Regions from separate parts of the Pseudoalteromonas sp. PA2MD11 genome, predicted to be linked through region 2. Evidence: predicted binding sites of a transcription regulator. Region 2 holds the regulator's gene; the other holds the start of a gene.
The links. The regulator LexA, encoded in region 2, represses DNA repair genes until DNA is damaged. The targets are predictions, from matches to a motif close to TACTGTATNNNNATACAGTA.
Positions count from the first base shown of each region.

Region 1 (15,881 bases), on a different contig from region 2:
GCTCATCTACCGCTGCTGCTAATTTACGAAGACCCGCTGCGTCTTCTTCAAGGCTTGAACCAAAACCTTGGTAAGCAATATCAACCAGTGGCGTGAAACCAACTTCAACAGCAAGATCAGCAACTGTGCTCCATTGCTCAGCATTTAAATCCATACCGCTTGGGTTGTGACAACATGCGTGGAATAACACCACATCACCTTTAGGCACTTGCTTAAGGGTATTAATCATATCATCAAATAAAAGGTCTTTATTTTCGTAATCGTAGTAAGGGTATTCTTTTACTGTTAAGCCCGCCGCTTCAAATAAGCTGATGTGGTTTGCCCACGTTGGCGTAGTGACCCATACTGTCGCATCTTTGTTGCAACGTTTGATAAATTCTGCTGCAACACGTAATGCACCTGTACCACCTGGTGCTTGTGCCGTGCGAACACGATTAGCTAAAAGTGCTGGATGCTCACCCAGTAATAAGTTTTCCATTTTTTGGCAGTAATCTAGGTTGCCTGCCAAGCCAATGTACGATTTACTGGTTTCGTTTTCTAAACGAAACGCTTCCGCTTTTTTAACCGCTTTTAATACCGGCGTATTGCCTTGCTCATCCTTATAAACACCTACACCCAAATCGATTTTCTTTGGGTTTGTATCTTGTTTAAAGGCCGCCATTAGGCCAAGAATAGGATCTGTTGGTAATGGTTTTAATTCTGAGAACATTGACTATCTCTTTTTATAGGGGTTAGCGTTGCCACTAGCTTAACATAAAAACCCAGCCTGATTACTAGTTAAATTAGACCAAGAGTTGAGGAATTTTAATACAACAAGCCACAAGTAATGCGAGGGTCTGCTGATCAAAGAAATCATTATTAAATGCTTCTGCATCTATAATACCTAAGCATTCATTTTTGTCTGATAACAGCGGTAGACAGGTCTCTGCTTTCACTTTAGGGTCGCAAGTATAATACTCACCACCTTGTGCAAGGTAATCGGCTACGTTATTGATCACACGCCCTTGTTTAGAAAGCGCAACTTGAACATTGTTACTGCCTTTAGCAAATGCTTCAGTTAGCGGGAATAATGGACGGCTCGGTGCACCATGATAAACCAGCTTTAATAACTGAGAACCTTCATTAGTCTCTGTCGCTTGATAAATACCAAACCAATCAACGTGAGTCTGGGCAACGACAAAATCGATGATTTGCTGAAGCTTGGCCAGCTTTTCAGTATTGGCAGCATCCTCTGCAACATAGTCGTTTAATTTGAATGGTTCATCTTGTAAGTAACCAAATAAACTACACGCACCACCCTCGCCTAGCTCAGGAATTTGGTATTCCCAGCGCACTGCAGGTAAAGCTGACTGTGCAAGGTAATGTTCAAGGTTTGATAATTGCTCAACAACCAAGCTTTCTGGTAAATCAAGTTGAGCAGTCGATAAGTAGTTAGAAATCATTTAGCCATCCAAACATCTATAATGCCAAGATGATAACATGCGATTTTACTGTGAGCTAGTACTGCTTGCTGTTAATTGATAATAAATTTCGACCTGATTGCCAGCACTATTAAATGTGACGCCAGTCGCAATTTCGCTCAGCAAACATAAACCTCTGCCATGCTCTCGCACTAAGTTTTGTTGCTCAGAATCTTGTTTGTTAAATCCATGTCCCGAGTCACAAATTGTAAAATACAAAGCATACTCTTCAGGGTTATAGCGGATATCAATGATAATTAATGCATCGGTTAAATTAGCTAATGCTTTTTCTCGTTGTTGATAATAAATTAAAAAACCATCGTCATGATTTTTCACATCAGAGTCGAGTCCTAAAACACCGTGATCAAGCGCATTATTATAAGCCTCAGATAAGATGAGAAAAATATTGGCTCGGTGAGCGTTTAAACCTGGTACCCGACTGATTACATTAACAACCTCTAAAACAGGATCAGTGCTTTTAATCTGCTTTGAATTTAAGCTTAAAGAGAAGTTAAATGGCAATTCAGAATAAGGTTCTACCATTTGTTCAGGTTCAGGCACCGGCAAACAATTTAACAACACTAAACTTAAATCGTCTTGCTGCTCGTTACCTTGTGCAAAACGCTTAACTCTTTCGAGCACTTGATGACAGGAAATGTTATCTCTAGAGGCAAGCACATCTTTAAACCGTTTTTCTCCAAAATAAACTTCTCTTGGATTAATCGTTTCAATAATTCCGTCAGTCGCCATAACGATTCGTGATGTAGTTTCAACCTCTGTATGGATCAAAGCGCGTTCAAATTCATCATCCTCTAAAATTCCCAACGCCATATGTTGAGATTCTAATGTACGAATTATATTTCCCTGCTGATCGATGATATAGGTGTCTGGCAGACCACCTAACCATGCAGAAACACTTTTACCTGTATTGCTAAGCTCTAGAATAGTTGCCGCACAAAACATATGCCCAGGTAATAACTTCGCCAATACTGAGTTAATCTCAGCTGCAATGTCACTTACCGACATGCCCTTACTTACCATCGTATAAAAGACTCTAGATGCCGGTAATGCACCAACAGCAGCAGCTAAGCCATGACCAGTAAAGTCTCCTAGCATACAATACAAGCTGCCAATTGGACTTTGCCCAACCAAGAACATGTCGCCATTAAACATAGCGGCAGGCGATAAATGAAAATCTAACTGGGTAGGGAATGACTGTTGGTTTTCAAGCGCGTTATTAAAAATGTGCTCGACAATTTCATGCTCACGTTCAACTTGATTTTGATGGTACTCAAGTTGTAAATTCTGCTCTCTTGCTTTTTGACTTAGGTTGCGAATGCGGCTGTGTGCTTTAATTTTCGCATTTAAGATTACCTCTTGGAATGGCTTGTGTAAAAAGTCATCCCCACCGACCGCTAAGCAGCGTTCAAAACTTGCTTCGTCTTCTAAAGAGGTTATAAAAATAATAGGTAAGTAAACTTGGCTGTAGCGCTCTTTTATAATTGCAGCTGTTTCAAAGCCGTCCATTACTGGCATAATGACATCAAGCAGTACGATGTCTATCTTTTGCTCGTCAAGAAGACTTAAAGCAACAAGTCCATTTTCGGCAGTGAAAACTCGGTAGCCTTGTTGCTCTAACATCACAGTTAATAAACGACGATTTAGCTCTAAATCATCGACTACCAATATATTAAGCATCAATCGATATCAAATTTTTTATCAAAACGAGATATTTGTAAGATTTTCTTTAATTGAGGCTGACAGTTACTTATTTGTATTGTATCAACTTTGCCCGTTAGGTTTTTTTTCATATTGAGCAACATACCTAATGCTGAACTGTCCATATAATCAGTTTCTCTAAGGTCAATAACGACTTTATTGATATTGCTGTTTAAGTCGGCGTATGCCTGACGAAAAGATTGCACCAAATTAAAATCAAACTTTCCTTTTATCTGTACGGTTAAAATAGCGCCATCAGCAGATGTACTGCGCGTCAAACTCATAATAAACTCCTATTTAACAAATCTTTCCGAAGACTTATCTAAATATAACTGCTTAGAACAAATAAGCCAAAAAATAAAACACTTAGGATTAAATTTGTTATCATTTATCTAAGCTTCTACAACGAGATCCACTATGAGCGAAAATAATCTAGTTTACTCAACTTCTACAGGGCGCATTGAACAACCCAAAGAAAGTAAACCTGCACAAAGTAAAATGTTTAAAGATGGTTTTTTACGAATCGAACGCCAAACAAAAGGACGCAAAGGTAAAGGTGTGATGTTAGTGGTTGGTATTGATAGCCAACAACATGACTTAAAAAAATTAGCCAAAACCATTAAAAGTAAGATGGGTCAAGGCGGTGCAGTAAAAGAGGGTATCATCGAAGTTCAAGGTGATGACAGAGATAAGCTAAAAGCGATTCTCGAAGCGCTGAAATTCAAAGTAAAAATAGCAGGGGGTTAACTTCCCCCCCTACTTTATTAATCATTCTTGATTAAATCTAGTGACTGTAAATGCTCACATAACTTAGGTAATTCAGCCTCACTCACAGGCGGACTGAAGTAATACCCTTGCACAACAAAGCAGTTATTATTTTGTAAAAACTCAATTTGCTCTTTAGTTTCGACCCCTTCAGCAACAACGTTAAGCTTAAGTTTTTGTGCCATTGCGATAATCGCAGCAGTGATCTCCATATCATTACTGTCTTCAGGGATATCTTTCACAAAAGAGCGGTCAACTTTTAAAATATCGACTGGAAAGCGTTTCAAATAACTCAGTGACGAGTATCCGGTACCAAAATCATCAATTGAAATTGAAACGCCAAGTGCTTTTAGTTGATGCAGTTGTAAGATCGCCGCCTCAACATGTCCCATTAACATACTTTCAGTCAATTCTAAGTGAATGCGTTTTGGTTCAACTCCTGTTTGCTTGATGATTTTATCAAGCGTCGACACCAAATTAGCATCTTTAAATTGACGTGCTGATAAGTTGATTGAAATATTATTTTTTAAGTCTTGGCTTGCTAAACGTGCAGCAAACTCACACGCTTCTTGCAATATCCACGCTCCAAGCTCAACAATCAAACCTGTAGCTTCAGCAATAGGAATGAATTTAGTTGGCGGTATCATACCTTCATTTGGATGGAACCATCGTATGAGTGCTTCATAGCCAACAACTTGATTCTTGCGACAATCTACTTGTGGCTGATAGTAAACCTGGAACTGCCCCTCACGAATACCTGTACGTAACTCATTTTCAATAAACAAGCGTTCATTGGCAGCAGCATTAAGCTCTTGGCTATAAAAGTGGTAAGTATTACGCCCTTTCGCTTTTGCTTCATACATAGCAAGGTCAGCATGCTTCAGTAGCTGGTCTTCCTCTTGGCTATCAAATGGTGCCATCGTGATACCAATACTGGCACTAATTATCACTTCATTGTTACCTAGTTTGATAGGCTCATTAAGAGTACGTTGAATGGTATTCGCCACTTCCATGGCGTGAGTTTGATGCTCAATACCACTTAACAGGACTGCGAACTCATCACCACCTAAACGTGCAATGGTATCTTCAGTGCGTAAACGCTTTTTCAAACGATTAGCAACTTCAACCAATAACTGATCGCCCGCATCGTGACCTAGCGTATCGTTGATACGTTTAAATTCATCTAAGTCAAAGTAAAATAAAGCAAATGCATAATGACCACGTTCAGCAAGTGCCATAGATTTGCGTAGCTGCATTCTAAAGAAAGTACGGTTTGCAAGCCCTGTTAATGTATCAAAATAGGCAAGCTGTTCCATTTTTCGCTGACTTTCTTTCACAAACGAAATATCTTGAGCTGAAGCCACGTAACTGGTGATTTCCCCCCCTTCTTCGCGGATTGGAGAAATACTCAATGAAACCCATACAGATTGACGCTCATTACCCTGTAATAAAGTATCTCCTCGCCAATAGTTACGGCTACGTAGGTCGATATCAATATCGTCAACTAAAATCGCCATTTCTTGAGAGATAATATTCATCAATGGTGAGCCAATAAAGTGGCGTTCCTCGAAACCCGTCATTTCAACCATTTTCGGGTTCACGTATTTGATTTCAAAGTCTTGATTAGTGATCACAACGCCTGTGCCTGAGAAGGCAACCGCTTTGGATAATCGGTTCGCTGCTTTTTCAGCTATTTCTTTTTCGCTAATGCGCTGATTTAGACCATCGATTAATTTACGAATTTCTATTGCCATGTCTCTAAAAGAGCCATTAAGCGTGCCTATTTCGTCTTTGTTCACTTTAGGAAATTCAGTTTGAAATTGCCCTTTGCCAAAACTAACAACCGCATTTACCAAAGAGTGAATACGACGCAGTACTAATTGATAAAGTGCTTGATGCAATAACAAAGCAACTAAAATAGCGTACAGGATAAACAAGCCAAAGAACTTTACTTTTAGCTCTTCAAGCGCAGAAAGTGCCGACGAGCGCTTTTTATAAATACCAATATACCAATTAAGGTTCTCGACTTTGCGGATATTGATAATATGGGTTTCACCATCTTGTACAAATGAATTTGCAGACTCTGGTAATTTTAAGCGAATGGTTTCAGACACTAATTTTTGTAGATCAGGATTAACAAAATCTTCAGTCAGTAACTTTTTACCTTCACGGCCATATTGCTCAAGCGTTGTTTTATCTAAATCAGGATGAGCTAAAAGCTGACCTTTCGCATCAAACACTAATAAATGTTGCTCACGATCGCCAATAGGCAGCTGTGCCAATAAGGTTTCAAGAGCAATATCACTACCAGTGACACCAAAAAATTCGTTATCAAGATAGATTGGCACAAGCACGCTTACTACCCACTTATGCCAAATAGTATCGTAATACACCTTTGACCATACAGCTTCTCGGCTCGGGTTTGTTGCAGCTTGTGCGTAATTAAATGTCTCGCCTTTGGTAAAGTCAAAATCGCCCGGTACATTGAGCGCCCAATTAGGTGGAGCAATACGTATAAAGTTATCTTTAGTGATTAAATAAAAATTAAAAAAGTCTTGGATAAGCGTTGGTGAGACAATTTTCCATAGCGATTCAGAATCGTTAATCAGCTGCTTATAAAAATTAGAGTACTGGTCTTGCGGAATAAATGAAGCTGATAAACCATCCTCAGAAGTGCTGCGAATACTGCCATCAACTGCAAACTTTATATCTGCGCTGCGGTTATTTTGTAGATGTGACTCATTATGCAGTAGCTGACTACTAACGACATTGTTAGCTTGCTCTGCAATATTTATTTTGGTGTTGATTAAGCGATTGAATTGACGACTCAAGCGTTCACTCGAATGCTTTAAAAGTTCGTGCTCTTCAAAAACAAGCTGTTTTTCTTCTGATTTAAGCATTAAAGCTGCAGCGCAAATGCCTGCAATTAAACAAATAGCAGAGATTAACAGCGACAATTTCATACTTAATGAATTCACCCCAAACCGGGATGGCGGTCGTCGATACACCACAGGACTACCTTATTAATAATTGTTATTATTTATTATGCAAAAACAAATATACCAGATTCATTTTTAGATTTATAAATTTTTTATGAAGATTAATGAAATTTCTGAGGAATCTTTTGCTTTGTCCAAAATAGCATGTTTATGCAGTTGACTTTACATAGAAGTATTTTTACATTAGTCCAATGAAACAAATTATCTCTCGCACTTATTTTTCTTTTTTTAGCTTCTTTAGATAGAGGAGGCTTAACTGTTTGCGAGATAATTTCACCGAATAGCTAAAGCCTCCCTCTTGGGAGGCTTTTTTGTTTGTGCACTGTTTTGGAATGAGGAAACCAACATGAGCATTGATACATTAAATGCGTTACGACACGATATAAATGAAATCGACTCCGACTTACTTGTGTTACTGGCTAAAAGACGCCGTATAAGCCACAGCGTAGTCGAATATAAAATAGCCAATAACAAACCAATTCGTGATGAAGCTCGCGAACAAGCACTACTGGAAAAACTAATCAGTTATGGTAAGTCATTAGGTCTTGACGCTTACTACATTAATAATGTGTTTCAAACTATTCTTGAAGACTCAGTTTTAAACCAGCAAGCCATGCTGCAAAAGAACCTCAACCCAGAAGCTATGAGCGAAAGCCATCGTGTTGCGTATTTGGGTGGGCAAGGCTCATATAGCCAACTAGCCTGCCATAAATACTTTAGCCGCCGCCCTGGCAAAGTGATTGAAATGGGTTGCTCTAGCTTTGAACAGATCACTGGTAAAGTTGAAAGTGGACAGGCTGATTTTGGCTTACTGCCAATTGAAAACACCAGCTCAGGAAGTATCAATGAAGTATTCGACTTATTACAACACGCACAAGTATCAATTGTAGGTGAAGTAACCCATAGCGTTGAGCACTGTTTATTAGCAGTGCCAGGTACTGAGCTATCTCATATCAATAAAATTTTTGCTCATCCACAACCTTTTGCTCAATGTAGCCGTTTCATTCAAGGCCTAGGTGACATTCAACATGAAACCTGTGATTCAACCTTCCACGCATTGCAATCTGCGGTTGAAACAGCAAATAGCGCCGCTATCGGCTCAGCTCAAGCTGGCAAAAATGTTGGTTTAGAAGTAATTAAGTCAGGCCTTGCAAACCAAAGCGAAAACCACAGCCGCTTTATTGTTGTCGCCCGTAAGCCGCTACAAGTATCGAAGCAAATTCCGACCAAAACCAGTTTAATCATGGCGACTAAACAACAAGCAGGTTCATTGGCTGATGCTTTAATGATTTTTAAACATCACCAAATTAACCTAGTAAAACTAGAATCTCGCCCCGTACCAGGAAATCCGTGGGAAGAAGTGTTTTATGTTGACCTCGAAGCAAACCTTGATGACTTACATGTTAAGCAAGCGCTTGAAGAGCTGAAAGAACACACTCAGTACACACGTGTATTAGGTTGTTACCAAAGTGAGTCTTTGCAGGCTGTTAGTGTGTAATAGCCTGCCTAGATATGACTAATGAAAAGGAGTCTGTCGACTCCTTTTTCGTATAATTTCATCTTAGATACTTGCACCCATAGCCCTGTCTAAGCATAATCTTGAAAACAATTTGAAATTGGATCTTTCATGAATTGGTTAGCAGAATTAGCAACTAAGAGAACACCTTGGTTATTACTAGCGTTTATTTCACTCGCATTTGAAGTCACAGCATTGTTTTTTCAATACAACATGGGACTTGAGCCATGCATCATGTGTATTTATCAGCGCACCGCTGTTTTAGGCTTACTTGCAGCGGGTGTGATTGGTGCGATTAACCCAAAAAGTATGGTTGTTCGCTTAGTCGCATTTGCCACTTGGGGTATCTCAGCAATTTGGGGTTACTTTATTGCTAAAGAACACATTGCAATGCAAAACAATACCGACCCGTTTGCATTTAGTTGTGCATTTGAACCTAACTTCCCAAGTTTTATGCCTTTGCATGAATGGATCCCTAGCTTCTTTGCTGCCACTGGTGATTGTGGCAATATCGATTGGCAGTTTGCTTCAATGAGCATGCCGGCATGGATGGAAGTGATTTTTGCAGCATTTTCAGTGGTATTTGTGGCTGTTTTAGTTAGCCGATTAGTGAGCAAAAAGTCGCTATAATGATTTATTTTTTTACTAGCCAAATCCCTACTTTAAAAAACTTTAAAGTAAGGCAACGCCAGCAGATTATTGCTCTTGCTTTAGCTCATTTAAGCCCGAGCAAAAAGATCATTTTATCGGTATGTAAGCTTGCCTTTTTAGCGCCATTATTTTTAGGTTTAGCTTACTTTGAAGGGTGGATGCTTATTCCTTGGTTGTTGTTAGCAGGTTTAAGTTACCCTCTTATCACAACACCTATCGAAAACATGTTCGCGTTAGCGCATTTAGACAAGGCTATCAATGAATTTAAACAGGGCGAATAACGCCCTGTATAGGTGATAACCTGCTATTTATAGTGTAATTTTCCCCTCAAGTTTAGCGAATAGCTTATCACCAATTCCTTTTACTTCTTTTAATTGTTCTAGCGACTTAAACGAGCCTTGCTTGGTGCGATGCTCGACAATCGCTTTCGCTTTTGATTCACCAATACCCGGTAATTGAGTTAGCTGCTCAATGCTGGCTTTATTAATACTCAGCTTTTGCATTTTAACTTGTGTTGCTTTGGTTGGTGTTTCGGCTGAGACCTGTGTAGCAGGTAGTAATGCAAGAGTAGCGGCAAGTAAAATACTTGATAGTAATTTCATAATTTCCTCCATGACGCCCTTGTTTGGACTGATAGTTAGCGATTACCCAACACTCACTCCATCGCTTGTGTTTAACTTTGGGTAACATTTTAAATAAAGCTAATACACAAAGTATTGTCAAATTTACTAAATAAAAATTTTCTCAAGTTACTTGCAAAGTAAGGCTCGAAGCATTACTGTATATAAAAACAGTAATCTTAGCAGCGATTTTACGCTGCAATGCCAGGCTTAAATGCAGGAGAAATCATGGCTGTTGTTGTTAAATATGTTGTAGAAAGAAACGGAGTCGAGCGCATGACGTTTACTACTAAGAAAGAAGCTGATGCGTATGACAAAATGCTCGACATTGCTGAGTCATTAGAACTTATGCTTGAAAAAGTTGATGTACCATTAAGCGAGCAACAAATTGAGTCACTGGCGCTTGAAATGGCAAAAGAAAAAGACCAATTTATGGCGGTACTTAAAGGTGCAAAAGACGCGCCAGCTAAACCTAAAAAAGCAAAGTCAGACGATAACGTTGCTGATATAAAAGAAAAAGCGGCAAGCTAAACGCAAATTTAGATCATAAAAAAAGGGCAACATCCGTTGCCCTTTTTTGTGTTTAATCAAAAACTACAATGACGATTCAACTTCATCAAATAAGTCTGTAATTTCTTTTTTCGGCTCAGCCGTCATAAGGCTTACAACAACAATGGCAATTGTTGATAAAATAAAGCCAGGGACAATCTCATAAATGATTGCACTTAGTGCTTGGCCATCAATAGTAATTGGCGCGTATATCCAAAACAGCACTGTTGCTGCACCAACAACCATGCCACTAATAGCCCCTTGTAAGTTCATGCGTTTCCAGTAAAGGCTCAGTAGCACCAGTGGACCAAATGCTGCACCGAAACCAGCCCATGCATTACTTACTAAGTCTAAAATAGAGCTATTACGGTCATAAGCTAGGTAAATAGCAAATAAGGCAACTAAGATAACACTAATACGACCAACTAAAACCAGTTCTTTTTGAGATGCACTACGGTTTAAGTAAATTTTGTAGAAATCTTCAGTTAAAGAGCTTGAACACACTAACAACTGTGAAGAGATGGTACTCATAATCGCTGCTAAAATTGCTGCCAATAAGAAACCGGCAATTAAAGGATGGAAGATAAGCTCAGACAACACTAAGAAAATAGTTTCTTTATCATCAATAGGCATTTGGTTTTCAAGCATATAAGCAGCACCAAATAGACCAGTTAGCACAGCACCTATTGCTGATAGCGTCATCCACGACATACCCACACGACGCATGGTTGGCATATCTTTCACTGAACGTACAGACATAAAACGCACAATAATATGTGGCTGACCAAAATAACCAAGGCCCCATGCCATTGCTGAAATAATCGCTATAGTCGAACCACCTGCAAACCAATCCATCATATTAAGTGCATGAATTTCTGATTCTTTTGGTGAGCTTAATAATAAGTCATAGCGTGCATTGGCAAGTGTATCCATAACTGGCTGATCAAGCATGGTAAACGTCGCAATTGGCACAGCCAGCAGCGAGATAAACATGATACAACCTTGCACAAAGTCAGTCAGGCTCACGGCTAAGAAGCCACCAAACAAGGTATATAACACGACGACACCTGTTGTGATGTATAGACCCATTTCGTAGCTCATATTAAATGAGTTTTCGAACAACTTACCACCTGCAACAACACCTGATGAGGTATATAAAGTAAAGAAAACAATGATTACAATCGCAGAGATAACACGCAGAATATTCTTATTATCATCAAAGCGGTTTGCGAAGTAATCAGGAATGGTGATTGAGTCATTCGCCTTTTCTGTGTAAACACGCAAGCGAGGCGCGACTAAGAAGTAGTTAGCCCAAGCACCGAGTACTAGACCAATGGCAATCCAAACCTTACTTAAACCAAACAAGTACATTGCACCTGGTAGGCCCATTAGCAGCCAACCACTCATGTCAGATGCGCCAGCTGAAAGCGCAGCAACACTTGGTGATAAATTACGACCACCTAGCATATAGCCTGATACATCGTCGGTAGATTGCTTATAAGCATATAGCCCAATCCCCAACATGACGATGAAGTACAATGCTAACGAAATTATCATTCCTGTTTCCAAATTAGCCTCCAAAAGTTGTTTAATGTTGGCTTTTAATCCGAATAATGACTCGCAAGTTATTTAATTTAAAGACATTATTGGGGTAAAAACCTATATCACCCACGACTATATCATGCTTACCCCCCTTAACTCCAATCAAGCAGATAAATGACAAAGCTCAATTTTTCAACTTTTATCTAACATTTTTCTTATATTTAATCGCAAGTTATAGAATTTATCTGCAAATTATCCTAGTCTTTAATTCTTAATAAAATAATAACTTTTCCTCGCAAATGAACATTTAGCTAATGCTATTTCAGGCACAATGCAATATATTGCGAGAAGTAAATGAATTAACAGATGTGGACATGTTTGGACTATGTATTTTTACGCTGCACGCCAACCTATTTTAGACAGGGATAAAAAACTAATTGGCTACGAGCTTTTATTTCGAGATGGCGTAGACAATGTTTTTCCTGATATTGATGGCGATGAAGCAACGTCACGACTTATTGAAGGCAGCCAATTTAATTTTGGTTTAGAGGATTTAACGGATAACAAACCTGCTTATATCAACTTTACTCTAGAAACCTTGCAAAAGGGTTATCCACTTTTACTTGGTAAAGAGCAGGTGGTAGTAGAGATATTAGAAACAATCCAACCAGGTAAACGCCTACTGGCATTAGTTAAAGATCTAAAAGAAAAAGGCTATATACTTGCACTTGATGATTACATTCACCAACCTGTATGGCGACACTTTTATCCTTACATCGATATTATTAAGATTGACTTTCTAACTTGTGATGTAGACTCAATAAAAGCGATCATCGAGGCTATTAAGCCGTATCCACACATAAAGTTGCTTGCTGAGAAAGTTGAAACATACGAAAAGTATCAGCTTGCCCTAGAAATGGGCTTTAGCTACTTCCAAGGGTTTTTCTTTTCAAAACCTGAGATGGTACAAAGCAAAACTTTGCCACCTTCTGAGATGGCTCTTGCCGAGCTTCTATACGAAACATCGAGTATTGATCTAAACCTCAGAAAAATCACTGAGGTATTTGAACGTGACGTTAACTTATCTTATAAGTTGCTACGCTACTCAAACTCAGCGGCCTTTAAACGTCGCGCTGAAATCAGCACAATTAAACAAGCGCTTATTGTTTTAGGCAGTGAAGAAATTAAACGTTTCTTATCACTTTTATTTGCAGCGCAAGTCGCAGCAGATAAGCCAGCCGAACTAATTCGCCTTTCATTGACCCGTGCTCGGTTTGCTGAATTATTGGCAATCAGCCACGGCAAAATGCGAGATACTGGTATGGCATTTTTAACGGGTATGATGTCGTTAATGGATGCAATCCTCGACGAAGATATGCCAAGTGTAATGAACAAGTTACCGCTGACTATTGAAATTAAAGATGCGCTACTCAAAGATGAAGGCTTATTAGCAACGTATTTAAAGCTGGTAAAATTTTATGAGCAAGCAAATTGGGAAAAAGCGAAAGAAATCCAACAACAACTTGGACTTAAACCTGAAGAAGTACCGGACGCTTACCATGATGCATTAAGTTGGTCTAATGACCAAATGAGTGTGTTTGGGGACTGATGAATACCCATCCCTTAACGATATAAAAATGCCAGCAATTGCTGGCATTTTTATTTAACACTTTTAAAGATTCTCTAAGAAATCTTCGTCAAAGTCATCTGGTTCTTTTTCTAGTGGCGGATTACCATCATGTAGCTCATATAATTGACGCTGGAAGTAGATATCCTTCATGAAGATATAAGGGTCTAGCGACTCATTTAATAGGCTCTCTTGTGGCATTAATGAAGCACGGGCTTCAACCGCTTTAAGTGCAAACACTAATATTGTTTGAGGTGTTGTTAGTGTTATTTCAGGTAATACGAAATTATCAACAACATCACCAGTTAGGTTTCGTGCGGTACTTGGTCCCATACCAGGGATCATCAAGTAAGCACCATCACCCACTCCCCATACACCAAGAGTTTGGCCAAAATCTTCATCGACAATTTCTAAGCCCAGCGATGAAGCAACATCAAAAAAACCGAGTAGACCTACTGTAGAGTTCACTAAAAAGCGCGCCAAGCTAATACCCATATTACCAGGCTTACCCTGCAGACCAGCATTGACCATATCCGTTGGTGCGGTGATGTTATCGGTAAAATTAACAATGCTACGTCTTACCGGTGTTGGCGTTACTGTAACGTAGCCAACAGCTGCTGGGCGAAGAATATAGGCGTCAAGCACGTCCATATTAAAATCATACATTGGACGGTTGAACGACTGTAATGGGTCTCGCTCATCCGCTTTTTCTTCAGGTATTTGTGCGCATCCTGCAAGCACTACAAAAAAGATAAAAAATATACTGTGCCTAAACATCGGCTATCCTTAAGGTATTAACTCATTAATTAGCAAAGAATATTCTTTCACGTTTGCACGTTCTAAAATACCCGACTTGCCTTCCAACTCGCCGCTAGAAGTTACCACAGTTGCATCTTTTGATAAACGCGCAGTTAAAATAATTTTATCGACACTTGATAAATTCAGACCTTCAACCATGGCATTCGAATCACTCAATGTCACTGTTAGCGGAAAGCTGTATTCCGTCATTTTTACCACAGCTAATGGCATTTGTGGGCCACTGGCTGCTTTTGCAAAAACAAACAAGGTGCCGTTTTGTGGCTGCGAATCTGCTAGAGCTGAGTCTAAATCAACTGTGATGCTAATTTCACTGTGTGAAGCTTCTGCAATTTCTGTATTTGTAACTTGCTGCTGATTATTTAAGTGAGCATCAATTTCAGCAATACGCTCTGCAATCATGCTATAACGCGGATCATTTTGCTGCATACTTGCAAGCAGTACTTCAAACGCAGTTTTAGCTTGCAGCCAATCCTTGCGCTCATAAGCAATCAGAGCTAACAATGAGATTGCATCAATATTGGTCGGCTCTGCTTTTAACACTCTCGATAACATCGTTGCTGCACGTGACATATTCGCATCACTGCCTTCCATTAGCAGAACTTGCGAGTAGCTGATCAGCACTTGCTTGTTATCCGGGTTCATTTTTAGCACTTTATCAAATGACTGCATCGCCATATCAAATTCATTTAATGACATCGCAACACGACCTAGCAGCATCCACGCCACTTCATCATCACCACTTTGATCAAGCTTGGTACGCAATGCTAAAGCAAATGCTTGCAACTCATTCGGTGTCAATGGCTCACCATCTTGCATTACGGCACGTTCACCATATGACTTAAGGTTTGCCATCGCGTCATGCCAGCCTTTTATTTGCTGCTGACTACCCGTGTAACCGTAAAAGATAGCCGTTAAAACAATTAAAAAGCCAGCGCCAGTAAGGGCAAAAATACGGTTGTTACCTTTACTATTTAGCGCTTTTTCTGGAGACAGCTCATTGAGCAAACGACGTTTTTGTTCGATAACTGATTCGTCGTGCATTTGTGCATCAATACGTTGGTTATCTAAGTCTGTTTTAAGCTCATCTAAACGTTGATGATAAATTCGGATTAACTCCGAGTTTGCATTGTGATCAAGGCGTTGAATACGTTCGCGTTTAAAAAAAGGAACGACAACAAATAGCAATGCAACCAGTGTGAGTAAAACAAAAGAAGCCCACATTAATGCCATCTAGCTTTGCTCCTGACGTTGATTTTGTTCAATTAACTTTGCAAGTAGTGCCTCGTCTTGCTCTGTCCATGTTTGTTTTACCGATGCCTTACGTTGGCGTAAAACAATAAACCCAAAGCCAAGTACCACAATCAATACTGGCAATACCCATAATACTAAGGTTGCGGGTGTTACGGGTGGATCGTAATGTACGAAGTAGCCATAACGGTCAATCATATAATCGATGACTTCATCTTTAGTTTTGCCATCTTTTACCAGCGCTAACACTTTGTCGCGTAAGTCTTTGGCTACAACCGCGTCTGAGTCGGCAATGTTTTGGTTTTGACATTTAGGGCAACGCAGCTCTTTGGTAAGCTCACTGAAGCGTACAGCTTGCTCTTTATC
Region 1 is NZ_JADKNF010000003.1:81,602-97,482, reverse strand. Features, by position in the region: gene ISP07_RS05185 (amino acid aminotransferase) at 1-709, opposite strand, end outside; gene ISP07_RS05180 (GAF domain-containing protein) at 783-1,442, opposite strand; gene ISP07_RS05175 (ATP-binding SpoIIE family protein phosphatase) at 1,488-3,158, opposite strand; gene ISP07_RS05170 (STAS domain-containing protein) at 3,158-3,463, opposite strand; gene ISP07_RS05165 (translation initiation factor) at 3,597-3,926, shown strand; gene ISP07_RS05160 (EAL domain-containing protein) at 3,944-6,907, opposite strand; gene ISP07_RS05155 (chorismate mutase) at 7,290-8,441, shown strand; gene dsbB (disulfide bond formation protein DsbB) at 8,571-9,089, shown strand; gene ISP07_RS05145 (DUF6170 family protein) at 9,089-9,391, shown strand; gene ISP07_RS05140 (ComEA family DNA-binding protein) at 9,419-9,712, opposite strand; gene ISP07_RS05135 (YebG family protein) at 9,959-10,261, shown strand; gene putP (sodium/proline symporter PutP) at 10,325-11,836, opposite strand; gene ISP07_RS05125 (EAL and HDOD domain-containing protein) at 12,207-13,430, shown strand; gene ISP07_RS05120 (VacJ family lipoprotein) at 13,494-14,225, opposite strand; gene ccmI (c-type cytochrome biogenesis protein CcmI) at 14,235-15,497, opposite strand; gene ISP07_RS05110 (cytochrome c-type biogenesis protein) at 15,498-15,881, opposite strand, start outside.
Region 1: the regulator LexA is predicted to act here: its motif matches at 9,887-9,906, upstream of ISP07_RS05135 (YebG family protein).

Region 2 (15,881 bases):
GCATTTATGGCAATGATAAAAGAGCAACTACTAGGTATTGGGGTTGCAAGTGAACGCATTCATTATGAGGTGTTTGGCCCTCACCAAAGTCTATGATGTAAAAGGCGCAGCTGAAGCTGCGCCTTTTTGTTAGTTAACTTCGCACTCTAAATTGGGAAGTGAAATACGGAGCTCTTTTTTGGGGTAGTAAAGCAGGCATTGCTCACCTGCTTTTTGCAACACAAACTTCTCAGAAGGAATTGAATGGGCACCCATAATTGGCAGGCCATCAGGGCCTTTGTTGGTGCCGTGATCAATCAGTAACTCTGCGCTCTTAGTAAACACATCATCGGCTAAGGTGACCAATGCACCGCCTTTAGCTGATTGAATAGCCTGCTGTAGCTCAGTAATCACTCCCGGGTTTACCCGAACAAGCGTGGCATTTTGCGGTTGCTCCGCTTGAGTACTTTTACAGCCAGCTATGCTTGCCAGTAAGGTGCAGGTTAATAACAGTGCTTTATTCATTATCATCCTCCTTAGCTGGTAGCGGACGGGTTAAATCCATATTATTTTTGAAAAGTGAAGTATTGGCTTTTAGCGAAATACCAGCTTCATCAGCAGCATAAGATGAGGTTGTCGCTTGCTTAGCTGTGACACTTTGCGTTACCACTGGGCAACTATCATTCTCAATATGATAAAGTGCTGCACTTAGTAGTGCTTCATCGCTATCACCAAGTTGATGGGAAAAGTCGTCATCAAGTTCGCAGCCTTTTACATCAGCAGCGAATTGTGGTGAAGGAGTAGGCATTAAGCCATCGGCATATTCACCAAAACCTTTGTAATTAGTACCTGTAAATTGAATAGTATAGTAGGTTGTTGCGCAATTATGCGTAGGCGTAAATCCGTAAGGCTTACCGCAAGTTTTTCCACCTATTAATATCACTTCAGCATTAATACCATTTAAACCATTTATAAATGCTTCAGATGCAGAACAGGTACTCGCAGTGCTAAGCACATAAACTTTAGATAAGTTTAAATCTGGAAGAAGGTCATTTGTTAGCTCAAAGGTTGAATAGTCAACTTCAACGTTGATAAATGGAAATGGGTCGTTAAGAGGTTGTTTATCATTTTCAATGACTTGATAATAATAAAAGTCTTCTGTATTGGCCGGGCCTGCAACCATGTAGGCAAGCTGTGATGAAAGCGCTAATAAACCACCGCTATTGTATCTAAAGTCGATAACAAGCTCATTAATGTTATCTTCTTGAAATTTGTTCATCGCACTTATTAGTTCAGGCTGCGCAATACTAATATGGCTGTTGAACTGCATATAGCCAACTTTTGTTCCGCTATTCGTTATAATTGTGTCTACATTTTGTACAGGTGTTTGCGTTATATTTCCAGCTACTAATGAGAATGTTTTTTCTGTCCCATCATTGCTTTTTACTTTGAAGGTATGAGTATCGCCAGCGGTTGGCCCAAACAAAGCTTCATTCAAAGTGTCGATCCCGGACTCAGTATTTGTATCAATACTTACGCCATTGACTAAGATAACACGATCGCCTCGTTGTAATCCTGCATTGGCAGCTGGAGAGTTATCTTCTAAATAAGCAACTCTTAAGTCACGAGGTGGGGTATTATTAATTAAGGCCCAGTTAATTCCATAACCTGACACCACGCCAGACTGAGATTCTTGAAAAAAATCTTCAGTAGGTTCACTAAAATGGAAGTTATCTTTAAAGGCGCCTGAGTCTGTAGTTTCGAAGGTTTTTAGTTGTTCAAAATAAGCGGCGACTGAGCTGAAGTTATCAGGGTCGTTGTCTTCTATTTCGTTATACCAAAGATAGGTTTCGTCACTCCATGAACGTAGCCACATCTTCTCAGTAAACTCAGAGCCTGCTGTATCTGGGTAAGGTTGATTATCGTTATATGGATCATTGCCAGTTCGCGGTACAGCGCATTGATCTTTAAATTCGCTTGATGGCTCAAAGACACCAGCCGTCCAAGTGGGGTCGCTGCTTGTTGGTGGCGGAGTTGTTGTGTTGTTGTTATTGGTAGAGGAGCTTCCGCTACCGCCACCACAGCCAGATAAAGACACGCTTGAGACAGCTAAAAATATCGCAAAAGCGAGTTTATTTTTGGTAATCATAAGTGCTTCCATTCTAATAGTCATCGCTTTAAAGTTAACAATTACTTTACATGAAAGCAATATATTATAGCGCCTTACGATTGCTCATTTCAGCTATTTCAAGCTTTTGCCACGATTCAAATAACTTACGTTGTTTGTCAGATATTTTTAAGCCATAGGTTTTTTGCATATAAAAATAGGTATCGGCTATTTGCTTTCTTGCATAAATGGGTGGCTCAAATACGCGTTGCTTAAAGTCAACTTTTACAGGGCATGCTCCGTAACTTGCACTTGATGTTGACACCATGCCATAGCGAAAGTTTGAGCGGTCAGCATTGATCTCGCCTATAGCAGGTGCAAGGTTATTAATGTCGGCTTCCATTTGACGAAACTTTTCACTGACCTTTTTACAGTTTTTGCGACCGCCATCCTGCCAGCATTGTAATTGATGGCCAAACTCCCAGGCAGGCACAATGTGCTCCCACTCTATTCTTTTTGCGCGAGCATTCTCTTTTCCAGAGCGGGTGACAGAGTTTCTAGGAATATAACCACAAGCATCAGGATCTGGCACAAGTTTTTTACCTTGGCGCTTGATATCGCAACCACAATATAAGCTTTTACTATTGCTTGGTAGATTCTTAATTAAATGCTTTTTGGCACTGTAAAAGCTCGAAAACTCTTTAGCGGATATAGGAGAAGTGAAAATAAAACAAAGGGCTAAGTATAGGAATAAACGCATATCCATCACATCAGTGAACTACAGGAACAGCTATTCTAGAACGACTATTCTAAAAAGGAAAAGTTTTTCAACTCAGCTATAGTTGTTAGGCCGTTTTTATTAAAGGAATTACAACCATGTTATTAGGTGCTTTTTCTGTAAGTCTAAATGTAAAAGATATTCGTGCTTCAAAGCAGTTTTATGAAAAGCTAGGTTTCAAAGAGTTTGCTAGGGAGATAGAACAGCATTGGCTAATTATGAAAAACGGTGAACATTTGATTGGTTTGTTTCAAGGTATGTTTGATAAAACCATGCTGACCTTTAACCCTGGGTGGGATCAAAATGCCGAAGCTTTGGATGAATTTGCAACCTTTGAGCAATTAGCTGCACATTTTCAGCAACAAGAATTAGAAATACAAAAGGTCGGTGATGCGAGTTTTATTATCACCGACCCAGATGGCAATCCTATTTTGATTGACCAGCACGTGTAGCCGGTTTTTTACGTTTAATTCGAACGTTTTGTAATAACAAAATAATTCCCGTGATACAAAACAGTACGCTGGTGGCTGAGAAGCTGATGAGTAGTGGATTGTTAAAGTTTTCACGCTCATCATAATCCATAATGTGCAGCATCCAGAAAAAGTCGAAAACCCGCCACAGATTGCTGCGCACAGTAATAACTTTACCGGTTTGACTATCTAAATATAAAGTAGTTGTTCGCCAATCATCAAAGCTTACTTGCCAAACATTGGCTTTGTGACCGACTTCTCTAGGCCCTTTTGTTAATAACTGCGCTTGCGTTATTTTTGCCTCAATAAGCAGGTGAGCTTGCGCATTTTCAGTGATTTGCGCTTTACTCGGTACAGGCATTTTAGCACCTGTTCTGCCATCAAAAGTAAACGTACCGCTAGAGGTTGTGACTTCTATAGTCGGGGTATCTAGAAAGTGGCTATATTTAATACCTTCGATTTGCTCAAATTGCGCTGTTATTTTATCAATTGAAGTTGGGTAGTCCGACAATAAAAATGGGCTACTTAAACTGCGATTAGCCAGATGCTTACCATGTACTTTTTCAAGTGGTAATGAACTCATTACCAGCCCACCTAAGAGCCAAAAGAAGATCTGTACAGCAAGCAAGTAGCCAAGCCATTTATGCCCTTTGCGAGCATATTTGAAGGTGCGTTTATTCATTACTACCCCGTTATTATTGTTCTGTGGGCGCTATTTTAGGTTGTTTAGCTAGATTGCCAATGCGGCATAATGTCGCATTAACTGTATTCTAGATTTGGTATATATACAAAACTGAGTTAAAGTTTCAGTCGATATCAATAGAGGGTAAAAACGAGAGTATGTCGGAAATTCAATTTTTAAATGTAGATCTGGAGCTTGAATCAAAGCACGATATTAGTGCGCTTGTTGCTGATTTGAAGAAAAACGCCATGGTTTTACATTATGACCAAGATGAATACCGCCAACTAGCACGTATTGAAGCAACCGCAGATATCAGCTCTCCAGATAAAGCGATTAACCAGCTTTGCGAGCTTATTGAGTCTTGCTCGCGCAATGCATTAAAACAGTGGTTATCGTGTTCAAAGCGTACATTTGATATAGGCTTTGAATCAGGTAATTCGCCTAAATGCTTTAACCAACCCCTGCATGCCGATACTTTGTTACGTATCTCAGCAATTGGCGCAGGGATTGAAATTACTATTTATCCTGTTGAAAAATAGTCTTAGTTTAGCGCTCTACAACGGCTGCGGTCATTCTTGATACGCAGCACAGCTCTCCTGCGGCATTGGTAATTTTAATATCCCAAACAGAAGTTCGCTTACCTAAATGCAGCGGCCTAGCGGTTGCTGTTAACGTTCCTTTACGTGATGCTTTAATATGGTTGGCATTAATTTCTTGGCCAACAGCATAAAACTTACTGAAATCAACCACAAAGTTGGCTGCATAGCTTGCTACTGTCTCTGCTAATACAACGTTTGCTCCGCCATGGACCATACCCATAGGGTTGTGATGTTCAGGAATAGCAGGCATGGTCGCTACTAAGTAGTCATCACCAATTTCAGTTACCTCAATGCCCATGGTTTTCATTAAAGTGCCTTGCCCTGTTATTCCATTTTCAAAGCCTTTGCATTGCTCTAGTGTAATTGGGTGGTGCCAAATACTCATTGTGTTTCCTTAGCCTGCTAGTTAAAGCTATTACCTTATGGCATCTTTCGATGTGGTTCAATGTTAGTTTTGTAGCAATATGATGAGGTTAATTTAAATTTGCGATTTTCAAATAACTGTATATACTCACAGTTAAATGTACTGTATGGAAAACCAGTTGTATGCGCCCATTAACGAAACGCCAATCGCAAATTTTAGAACTAATTAAAGTCTTTATTAAAGATACTGGCATGCCTCCTACGCGTGCTGAAATAGCTCAAACATTAGGTTTTAAAAGTGCCAACGCTGCTGAAGAACACCTAAAAGCACTGGCTAAAAAAGGCATGATCAAAATGAAGCCTGGGGCGAGTCGCGGTATTCAGTTAATTGAAGAAGATGAGCCAGAGCAACTAGGCTTACCTTTAATTGGCCGTGTTGCAGCTGGTGAACCTATTTTGGCGCAAGAGCATGTTGAAAGTCACTGCCAAGTTGATCCTTCATTATTTAAACCTGCAGCCGATTTCTTACTGCGTGTAAATGGCATGAGTATGAAAGACATTGGTATTATGGATGGCGATTTGCTTGCAGTACATAGAACACAAGTTGCTGAAAATGGGCAAGTAGTTGTAGCTCGAGTCGATGAAGATGTAACAGTTAAGCGCCTAGAAAAGGCAGGTCGCAAAGTGCTTTTACATGCTGAGAACGAAGAGTTTTCGCCTATTGAGGTTGACCTTGAGCATGAGTCGTTCAACATCGAGGGGTTAGCTGTTGGGGTTATTCGTAACGCTGATTGGATGTAAACGTTCCCAATTTGGTGCATCAAATTGACTCAATTTGGTGCGCCACTGAAATTTTACTACTTAATTAGGATTTGTGAATCCTTACTCTTCATTTAAAGCCTTATATGGCGCAGTTTTCCTCTCTTTTTATATTTCGTTTTTACTCCTAAACATTAAATAACGCGCTGATTATAGTTGTTATTTCTGCACCAAAATAAACATTTATTATCATTAAAACTTGCTTATTGGTCATTTTTTAACTAATTGGTTAATACACTGTATTAACACCTAATTAATAAAAAGACACAAAAATGTGCGAGGTGTTAGACAGGGGGTCGGTATCATAAGTGGGTCAAAATGATACGTAGTCGCTCTGAACAATAAGAAAAACGAATGGGCACCTTGTTGTATCGCCTTTTCGCTTTGCGTCTTGCAATAGCATCTAAAGGAGCCGTCACATGGGTAAACTGCGTTACGCCTTGTGGCTTATATTGGTTGCACTTCCTGAACTTGCATTGGCGAACAGCCAATACAATATGCGTAAAGGGGTGACCGATATAAGTAATAATGTTTATGAGTTACACATGACGATATTTATTATCTGCTGTGTAATCGGCATCATCGTATTTGCGGTGATGTTTTGGGCTTTAATACACCACCGTAAATCCAAAGGGGCCAAGCCTGCCCAATTTCATGAAAGTACAAAAGTTGAAATACTTTGGACTGCCATTCCATTTGTCATCTTAATCGCCATGGCTGTGCCTGCCACAAAAACCTTAATTGCCATGGAAGATGCCTCTAAAGCCGATATCACCATTAAAGTGACCGGCTCACAGTGGAAGTGGCATTACGAGTACATGGGCGAAGACATTGCTTATTACTCGATTCTATCTACTCCTAAAGACCAAATAGACAACCAAGCAGAGAAAACTGAGCATTATTTGCTTGAAGTAGATAAACCGCTAGTACTTCCTATCAATAAGAAAGTTCGCTTTTTAATGACCTCAGACGATGTAATTCATTCATGGTGGGTGCCTGATTTTGCGGTTAAAAAGGATGCAAATCCTGGGTTTATTAATGAAGCGTGGACACGTATTAACGAACCCGGAGTATACCGTGGTCAATGTGCTGAGTTATGCGGTAAAGATCATGGCTTTATGCCTGTTGTGGTGAAAGCCTTACCTGAAGATGAATTTGCTAATTGGCTTGCAGATGCCAAGCAAGAAAAAGCCAATGCGGCCGCAGCAGATGCTGCTTTGCTTGATCAAACATTACCGAAAGAAGAGCTTATGGTCTTAGGTGAGCAAGTGTATATGGCAAGCTGTGCTGCATGTCACCAACCTACCGGTATGGGCCTACCTGGCGTATTTCCAGCACTTAAAGGCAGCCCGATTGTATTAGGTGATGTAAAAGATCACATAGACATTGTGTTACACGGTAAGCCTGGTACAGCAATGCAAGCGTTTGATAAACAGCTTTCAATTAAGCAACTTGCTGCGGTTATTACTTATAAGCGAAACGCGTGGGGTAATGATACCGGCGATGTTATCCAACCGAGTCAAATTCAAGCCGCGATTGATGCAGCAGCGGAGGCGAACTAATGAGTAATGTTATTAACGAGCAAGCAACAGGGCATGCGCATCACGACCATCATCACCCAGCTAAAGGTTTTAAGCGTTGGCTTTACACCACCAATCATAAAGACATCGGGAGTTTATACCTGATTTTTTCACTCACCATGTTTTTAATTGGCGGAGCAATGGCAATGGTGATCCGCGCTGAACTGTTTCAGCCTGGATTACAGTTAGTCGATCCGCACTTTTTTAATCAAATGACTACCGTACATGGCTTGATCATGGTGTTTGGTGCCGTTATGCCCGCGTTCACTGGGCTTGCAAACTGGATGGTACCTATGATGATAGGCGCACCAGATATGGCCTTACCACGTATGAATAACTGGAGCTTTTGGATATTGCCGTTCGCATTTTTAATCCTGTTGGCTTCGTTACTCATGCCTGGTGGTGGTCCTGCGTTTGGTTGGACTTTCTACGCACCACTATCAACAACTTACAGCAACGATAACACTGCACTTTTTGTGTTTGCCGTACATATCATGGGTATCAGCTCAATTATGGGGGCGATTAACGTTATCGTGACCATCGTCAACTTAAGAGCACCAGGTATGACGTGGATGAAGCTACCGCTATTTGTTTGGACATGGTTAATCACTGCATTTTTGTTAATTGCTGTTATGCCTGTTCTAGCAGGGGCGGTCACTATGGTGTTGACCGATAAATACTTTGCAACCAGCTTTTTTGATGCAGCCGGAGGGGGCGACCCTGTGATGTTCCAGCACATTTTCTGGTTCTTCGGTCACCCTGAAGTGTACATCATGATTTTACCAGCCTTTGGCATTATATCGACTATCGTACCTACCTTCTCGCGCAAAAAGCTATTTGGCTATGCGTCTATGGTGTATGCAACTTCATCGATTGCGCTGCTAAGTTTTATCGTTTGGGCACATCATATGTTTACCACAGGGATGCCTGTAGCAGGCGAGTTGTTTTTCATGTACGCCACCATGCTCATTTCGGTACCAACGGGCGTTAAAGTGTTTAACTGGGTAGCCACCATGTGGCGCGGTTCAATTAGCTTCGAAATTCCGATGATGTTTGCCATCGCCTTTATTGTGTTATTCACCTTAGGTGGTTTCTCTGGCTTGATGCTTGCGATTACACCGGCAGATTTTCAGTATCACGATACCTATTTTGTGGTGGCTCATTTCCATTATGTGCTTGTGACAGGAGCTGTGTTCTCAATTATGGCGGGGGCCTACTACTGGTTACCGAAATGGACTGGCAACATGTACAACGAAACGCTGGCGAAATGGCATTTTTGGTTATCGCTAATCAGTGTCAACGTGTTGTTCTTCCCTATGCACTTTGTTGGCCTTGCCGGTATGCCGCGTCGTATTCCTGACTATGCACTGCAATTCGCTGACTTTAACGCCATTATCAGTATTGGTGGTTTTGCATTTGGCTTATCGCAACTGTTGTTTGTGTTGGTGGTATTTAAATGTGCCAGAGGGGGCGAAAAAGCACCTGCCAAAGTATGGGATGGAGCTGAAGGTTTAGAGTGGGAAGTCGATTCTCCAGCACCTTATCATACTTTTGAAACACCGCCGGAGATTAAGTAATGAACCATGCACCTTTGCTAAAAAAACTGCTGATTACATGCTTGCTCATGTTTGCTTTTGCTTTTGCAATGGTGCCGCTTTACGACGTGTTTTGCGACGTTACAGGGTTGAATGGTAAGCCATCATTAGAAAAAGCGAGCGCGAGTGAATCAATAAATACACAGCGTCAAGTTGATGTCAGCTTTACCACTCACGCTCAAAGCGGCGCGCCATTTAAGGTGCAGTCTGAGCAATACAGTGTGGCAGTACAACCTGGTGCCATGCGTGAAGTTAAATTCTCAGCGAAAAACACCAGTAATGAAGACAAAGTCATGCAAGCAATTCCATCAGTATCACCGGGTAAAGCAGCAAAGTACTTACATAAAATCGCCTGTTTTTGCTTTGATCAGCAGCCAATGAAAGCCGGTGAAGAAATGGAGTTTACCTTGTTGTTTTATGTTGATACTGAGTTACCCGACGATGTTGAGGAACTGACGTTGTCGTATACCGTGTTTGATATTAGCGGGCATGTTGTGGCTAAAAACGATTAAAAGCCGCCAAGCTAATTGCTAATTGGGAGCAAACAAAATGAATCAAAATTATGAAAAATACTATGTTCCAGCCGAGAGTCCTTGGCCAATAGTTGGTGCCATCGCGATGTTTTTAATTGCTGTTGGTGCTGGTTTAACTGTGATGCAAGTAAGTGGTGAGGGCAGTAGTGGCCAGTATGTGTTGTATCTAGGCATTGCCATATTAGTTTATATGGTTTTTAGCTGGTTTAGAAACGTTATTGAAGAGTCTCATAAAGGGCTTTACTCAGCACAAATGGACCGCTCCTTCAGACAAGGTATGAGCTGGTTCATATTCTCTGAGGTTATGTTCTTTATGGCGTTTTTTGGCGCTCTCTTTTACGCACGTATGATTTCGGTGCCTTGGCTCGGTGGCGCTGGTAATAACGCTATGACCAATGAAGTGCTCTGGCCAACCTTTGAAGCCGTATGGCCGCTATTAACTACGCCAGCGGGCGAGACCACACAAGCTATGGGCTGGCAAGGTCTACCATTGATCAACACGCTTATTCTGCTTACCTCGTCGGTCACAATTCACTTTGCTCATGTTGCTATTGAAAACAATAAGCGCGGCGCCCTGAAGGTGTTTTTATCTTTAACCGTGCTATTAGGTGTGATTTTCCTTGGCTTACAAGTTTATGAGTATATGCATGCTTATCAAGATCTAGGTTTGACCTTAGATGCGGGCGTTTATGGGAATACCTTTTTCTTGTTAACGGGCTTTCACGGTATGCACGTGACACTTGGAACCATTATTTTATTTGTAGTGCTACTAAGAATTTTTAAAGGCCACTTCACGAGTGAAAAGCACTTTGCCTTTCAAGCAGCTGCTTGGTATTGGCACTTTGTTGATGTGGTGTGGTTGTGTTTATTTGTATTTGTGTACGTGCTGTAGCTTTGTGAAGCGGCGACGGGTTGGTGTGAATAAAGCCTAATTTCATTGCGGCAATGATGAGCACCAGCACAATACCTGAAAACAGCACTCGACGACCTAAGTAATGCGACATGGGTTTCGAGTGCTCTTTTGCTGACATCATCACAAACAGCGCTCTAAACAGGTTGAACAGAATATAAAGTAATAACAAAACAATAATGACTTTAATCATATTAGGTATTCCAAATGCAGTTAATTTTATGGCGCAAACAAAAGCTTAGCTCAATTATCGCAATTTGCGTTGTGATACTTGCAGTGCTTATTTGTTTACGACTCAGCGTTTGGCAATACCAGCGAGGCGAGCAAAAACAGCAGCAACTAAGCCAGTTAGCCGTTTCGAAAGAGCAAGGAGTTTTGAATTGGCAAGAGCTGCAAAATTTACCTAAAGAGCTGAACAAAACGGGCATGCAAGTCAAAGTCTCTGGCGAGGTAAATAAACAACAGTACTGGCTGCTTGATAATCAAATTTATCAGGGGCAAGTGGGCTATGACTTACTAGTAGCGATGACAATTACCGGTGAAACCGCGCCTTTAATCGTTAACTTTGGTTGGCTAAAAGCTCCAACAAACCGTAGCCAGTTGCCAACCGTTGTGTGGCCAGAATCAACAAGCTTTACGGCTACTGTGCAATTGAAACAAGGCAACTTACAAGGCTTCACACTTGCCGATGAGATTGGTGCAGAGCAAGGCTGGCCTAAGCGTATTCAAGGCATTGACTTAGCAATTTTTAGTGCTCAATTAGCAAAGCCCTTACAAGACTTTATTGGTTATCGTAATGAAGCAGATGGTATTGCAACCCCGCATTACCAGAGTGTCGTGATGGGGCCAGATAAACATTACGCCTATGCCGTGCAGTGGTTATTAATCGGCTTAGCGTGTGTTGTTATTGCTTATTTTGCGATGAGAAGGAGAGGTTATGAAAATAAACCCGCTTAGTTTATTCGTTTTATGCTGTTTTGTGCCGTTGGCACTTGCATATGCAGCATTAAAGCTTGAGTGGTTACCGAGTGGTTCGAGTAATCATGGTGAGCTTTTAAGTGAAGAAGTGAAGCTAGTTGATTGGCAACAAGGCGAACCTAAACAATGGACTATTGCGCTTAATTATCCAAAAGAGTGCACTGATGTTTGTGCAAGCCAATTAGCCAGTCTAGATAACCTATATGTCGCTTTAGGTAAAAATCAGCAAAAAGTGGATGTGGCGGTACTGACAAATCAACAGCAGGTATCGGCAAATTGGCGTCAATTAGCAGTAAGTCCTGCACTTAAAGCGGGAGACCTATATTTAGTTGATCACATGGGCTTAGTAGTTTTGCATTACCCCTACACGGCTGAGCCAGAACAAAACAGACTGATTCAAAAAGGCTTACTTAAAGACTTAAAGAAACTACTTAACTATGCGCGTTCAAGTTAAACCTCATTAAGGGGATAAAGATGTATAAAAATTATAAATATTTAGTCTTAATTACGGTTTTCTTCTCAATCTTAGTTGTTGGGCTTGGTGCTTATACACGGCTGAGTGATGCTGGGCTTGGCTGTCCTGACTGGCCTGGGTGCTATGGATTTTTAACCGTGCCAAAACATGAAACTGCTCTGTTACATGTTGAGCAAAACTACCCTGATATGATGTTTGAGGCTGCAAAAGCATGGAAAGAAATGATCCACCGCTATTTTGCCGGTGCCCTTGGCCTATTAATTTTAGCTTTGTTTGTTTTTGCATTTTTAAAACGTCAATATCCAAATATGCCGGTTAAGCTGCCATTAGCACTATTATTACTGGTGGTATTCCAAGCCGTATTGGGCATGTGGACTGTCACTATGAACCTACAACCTTTAGTTGTAATGGGGCATTTGCTCGGCGGTTTTAGTATTTTGTCGTTGCTGTTTTTATTGTATCTACGTTTAAAGACCGAACCTGTTGCTAGCAGTGATAGCGGCGCAAAGCCATATTACCGGTTAGCGCTGGTGGGCTTGGTGGTGCTTATACTGCAAATTGCATTGGGTGGCTGGCTTGCGGCGAATTATGCAGCTCCACATTGCAATGGCTTACCGCTGTGTAGCTACGGACAACCGTTTTCTTTGAAGAGCGTTTTTCAATTACCGCTCGAGCACAGTACCTATGAATATGGTGTGCTATCGCAGCAAGCGCGTATGTCTATTCATTTGCTGCATCGTATTTGGGCGCTGGTTACTTGTGTAGTGTTAGCGCTGATCATGTGGCGCATATATTCACGCTGTTACTCACGAAAAATTAAGCACTGTACCGTCACTGTATTAATCGCTTTGTTGTGCCAAATCTGTTTAGGTCTAGCTGTTGTGCACTGGCACTTTCCATTAAGTGTTGCGCTTGCGCACAACCTAATGGCCGCATTGTTACTGCTTAGCATGGTAAGACTATGCTTCCACTTAAAAATAAGAACCTAGGAGGCTGTGATGGCATTATTACTAAGCTCAGAAAAATCATTATTTATTCAAAGCTCAGAGTTACTTAAAGATTACTTAGCTATAAGTAAATTTAAAGTGGTTGCCATGCTTGTACTCACAGCATGGGTTGGTCTGGCATTAGCTCCTGATGTTGGGCGAGGAGTATTTGTGCAACTCGCAAGCTTGCTAGGCATTGGCTTGCTGTCGGCCGCAGCTGCTGTGATCAATCATGTTGTTGATAGTGAAATCGACAGTAAAATGGCACGTACGCGCCATCGCCCTGTGGCAAAAGGTCGACTCAGTAAACAGCACGCTTTGAGCTTTGCTGGAGTGATTGGCGTAATAGGTTTTATGATGCTTGTGATTTGGGCGAATACACTTACAGCCATTCTTACTTTGTTTGCGCTTGTTGGCTATGCCTTTATTTACACTTCATTTTTAAAGCGTGCCACACCGCAAAATATTGTTATTGGTGGTTTGGCTGGAGCTATGCCACCGCTGTTAGGATGGGTATCTGAAACTGGCCATATGGCTGCTGCACCATGGTTATTGGTGATGATTATATTTACCTGGACCCCACCACATTTTTGGGCATTAGCGATTGCACGTAAAAGTGATTACGAGCGGGCAAAAATTCCGATGCTGCCAGTTACTCACGGTATTGAATTTTGTAAAACATGTGTAGTGGCTTACAGCATTTTACTCGCGTTAGTGTGTGTACTGCCTTACTTAATTGGTATGTCAGGGCTAATTTATTTGCTTGGGGCGAGCATACTAAATGCTGTTTTCATTTATAAGGCGCTGAAGCTGAAAATAGCACCTAAAGATGATACTGCAATGGACTTATTTCGTTTTTCAATTGTGCATTTAATGCTACTCTTTATTGTCTTATTTATTGATAAATGGTTAGTTTTATGACGCGAATAGTCGCTTTATTATTTATGGGCTTGGTGTTATTTATTGCTGGATGTGAAAAAAATAATAGCGTCCCTGAGGTGGAAGCGCTGGTTTATGAGCAAGCGAAACCGATTAGTCCTTTTTCATTAACTGATCAACATGGTGCGCCTGCAAATAACAGCCAATTTATGGATCATTGGAATTTGGTCTTTCTAGGTTACACCAGTTGCCCAGATATTTGTCCAATGACACTGGCAAAACTAACCGCGATTCAAAAACAGTTAAGTCAAGATTACAAAGTACAAGTATGGTTTGTTGCTGTTGATCCAAAGCGTGACACAACTGAAAAGCGTAAAGCTTATATTGATTACTTTAATCCTAACTTTCTTGCTGTTTCAGGTCCGCATAAACAACTTTTTCCATTTGTAAGAGAGTTAGGCTTAATTTACGCAATTAACGATAGCGATCAGCAAGAATACGCAGTTGATCATAGTGCATCAGTTGTTTTAGTTGATCCTACAGGCTCTGTTAGAGCTATTTTTAAACCACAATTTAAGCAAGGTAATGTGCCATTAGTAGATGCTAGCAAGTTAACGGAGGAGTTTAAGTTAATAGCAGACTATTATGCAGAATAAAGCATTTGCCTTGCGATATTAGCTAACAATAGTAAATACATTTTTTGCCATAACTCGCTAAGCTACTAAAAAAATTTACTATTTTTTAAAGCAATTTATGGCAATTTCGTTTAGTCAGTCTAAGCTTTTATTATGAATTGTTTTAAGCAGGGAAGATTCAAATAATGTTAAAGCTCCCTATTGAATTAGCCATTACTCAGGTCGAAACACTCCATCAAGATTTGTTACAAGAATTGTCTGCGAATGACGATATTTGTCTTGATATTAGTGAAGTGACACGAGCTGATACGGCGTCAATTCAGCTTTTATGTGCGCTGCAAAAACATTTGCTTTCGGTACAACACAAAATCATATGGGTTGGTGAAAGCAAGCCTTTGCAACAAGCAATTACTAGTTTGGGTTTAAGCCATTATCTTGTGCTTGAAAATGCCAATTAAGAGGTTTTTATGAAGAGAATTCTAGCTGTCGATGATTCTGCATCAATGCGCCAAATGGTCAGCTTTACACTAAAAAAAGCAGGCTTCGATGTAACAGAAGCAAAAGATGGTAGCGAAGCACTAAATATCGCTAAGCAACAAGGTTTTGATGCGGTTATTTCTGATGTGAATATGCCTGTCATGGATGGCATTACTCTTATTCGCGAGCTGCGTAGCTTACCTAATTATAAATTTACACCACTACTAATGCTGACCACAGAGTCAGGGCTTGATAAAAAAACAGAAGGTAAAGCTGCTGGAGCAACAGGGTGGATTGTTAAACCATTTAATCCTGAGCAATTGTTAGCGGTATTGAAAAAAGTGATTCGCTAATAATAGGAGCGGGGCATGAGTATAGATCTAAGCCAATTTTTTGAGGTTTTCTTTGAAGAAAGCTTCGAAGGTCTTGATGCAATGGAAGCCGAGTTATTGAACTTGGTGCCAGGCGAAGAAGACTTGGAAACGATAAATACAATTTTCCGTGCTGCACACTCAATAAAAGGAGGCAGTGGTACCTTTGGTTTCAGCGCCGTTGCTGACTTTACTCATGTACTTGAGACTTTGTTAGATCAAATCCGTGAAGGCGCTCGTACCTTAACCGCAGAACACGTTAATCTACTTCTCAAGTCGGTTGATTGCTTAAGAGCGTTGTTAAGAACATTACAAGCGGAGCAGCAGCCAGACTTAACAGAGGCTGATGAGTTACGGGTTAAATTTGAAGAAATTCTGGGCATGCGCTCTAAGAGCAAAGTTGTTCAGCAGCAGGCAGTTAGTAACGAAACTAACATAAAAAATACCTTTCAAATTGACTTCAAACCCCATCATCATTTATTTAAAACTGGCAATGAACCACTGTACATGATCAGTGAACTTGCTGAGTTGGGTGAGCTAGAAACACAAGCCTTTCAAGATGATGTCCCCGATATTACTAACCTTGCCCCCGAAGACTGTTTCTTATCATGGCGTTTTTTCTTAACCACAGACAAAGAGCAAAGTTGCATAGAAGAAATTTTTGA
Region 2 is NZ_JADKNF010000011.1:67,427-83,307, forward strand. Features, by position in the region: gene hmpA (NO-inducible flavohemoprotein) at 1-96, shown strand, start outside; gene ISP07_RS12795 (hypothetical protein) at 130-504, opposite strand; gene ISP07_RS12800 (S41 family peptidase) at 497-2,128, opposite strand; gene ISP07_RS12805 (endonuclease) at 2,193-2,852, opposite strand; gene ISP07_RS12810 (VOC family protein) at 2,963-3,316, shown strand; gene ISP07_RS12815 (hypothetical protein) at 3,291-4,016, opposite strand; gene ISP07_RS12820 (hypothetical protein) at 4,175-4,555, shown strand; gene ISP07_RS12825 (PaaI family thioesterase) at 4,563-5,000, opposite strand; gene lexA (transcriptional repressor LexA) at 5,162-5,779, shown strand; gene coxB (cytochrome c oxidase subunit II) at 6,217-7,359, shown strand; gene ctaD (cytochrome c oxidase subunit I) at 7,359-8,954, shown strand; gene ISP07_RS12845 (cytochrome c oxidase assembly protein) at 8,954-9,484, shown strand; gene ISP07_RS12850 (cytochrome c oxidase subunit 3) at 9,522-10,397, shown strand; gene ISP07_RS20735 (DUF2909 domain-containing protein) at 10,297-10,608, opposite strand; gene ISP07_RS12860 (SURF1 family protein) at 10,623-11,372, shown strand; gene ISP07_RS12865 (hypothetical protein) at 11,353-11,847, shown strand; gene ISP07_RS12870 (COX15/CtaA family protein) at 11,868-12,857, shown strand; gene cyoE (heme o synthase) at 12,867-13,775, shown strand; gene ISP07_RS12880 (SCO family protein) at 13,772-14,389, shown strand; gene ISP07_RS12885 (STAS domain-containing protein) at 14,554-14,826, shown strand; gene ISP07_RS12890 (response regulator) at 14,836-15,198, shown strand; gene ISP07_RS12895 (chemotaxis protein CheA) at 15,214-15,881, shown strand, end outside.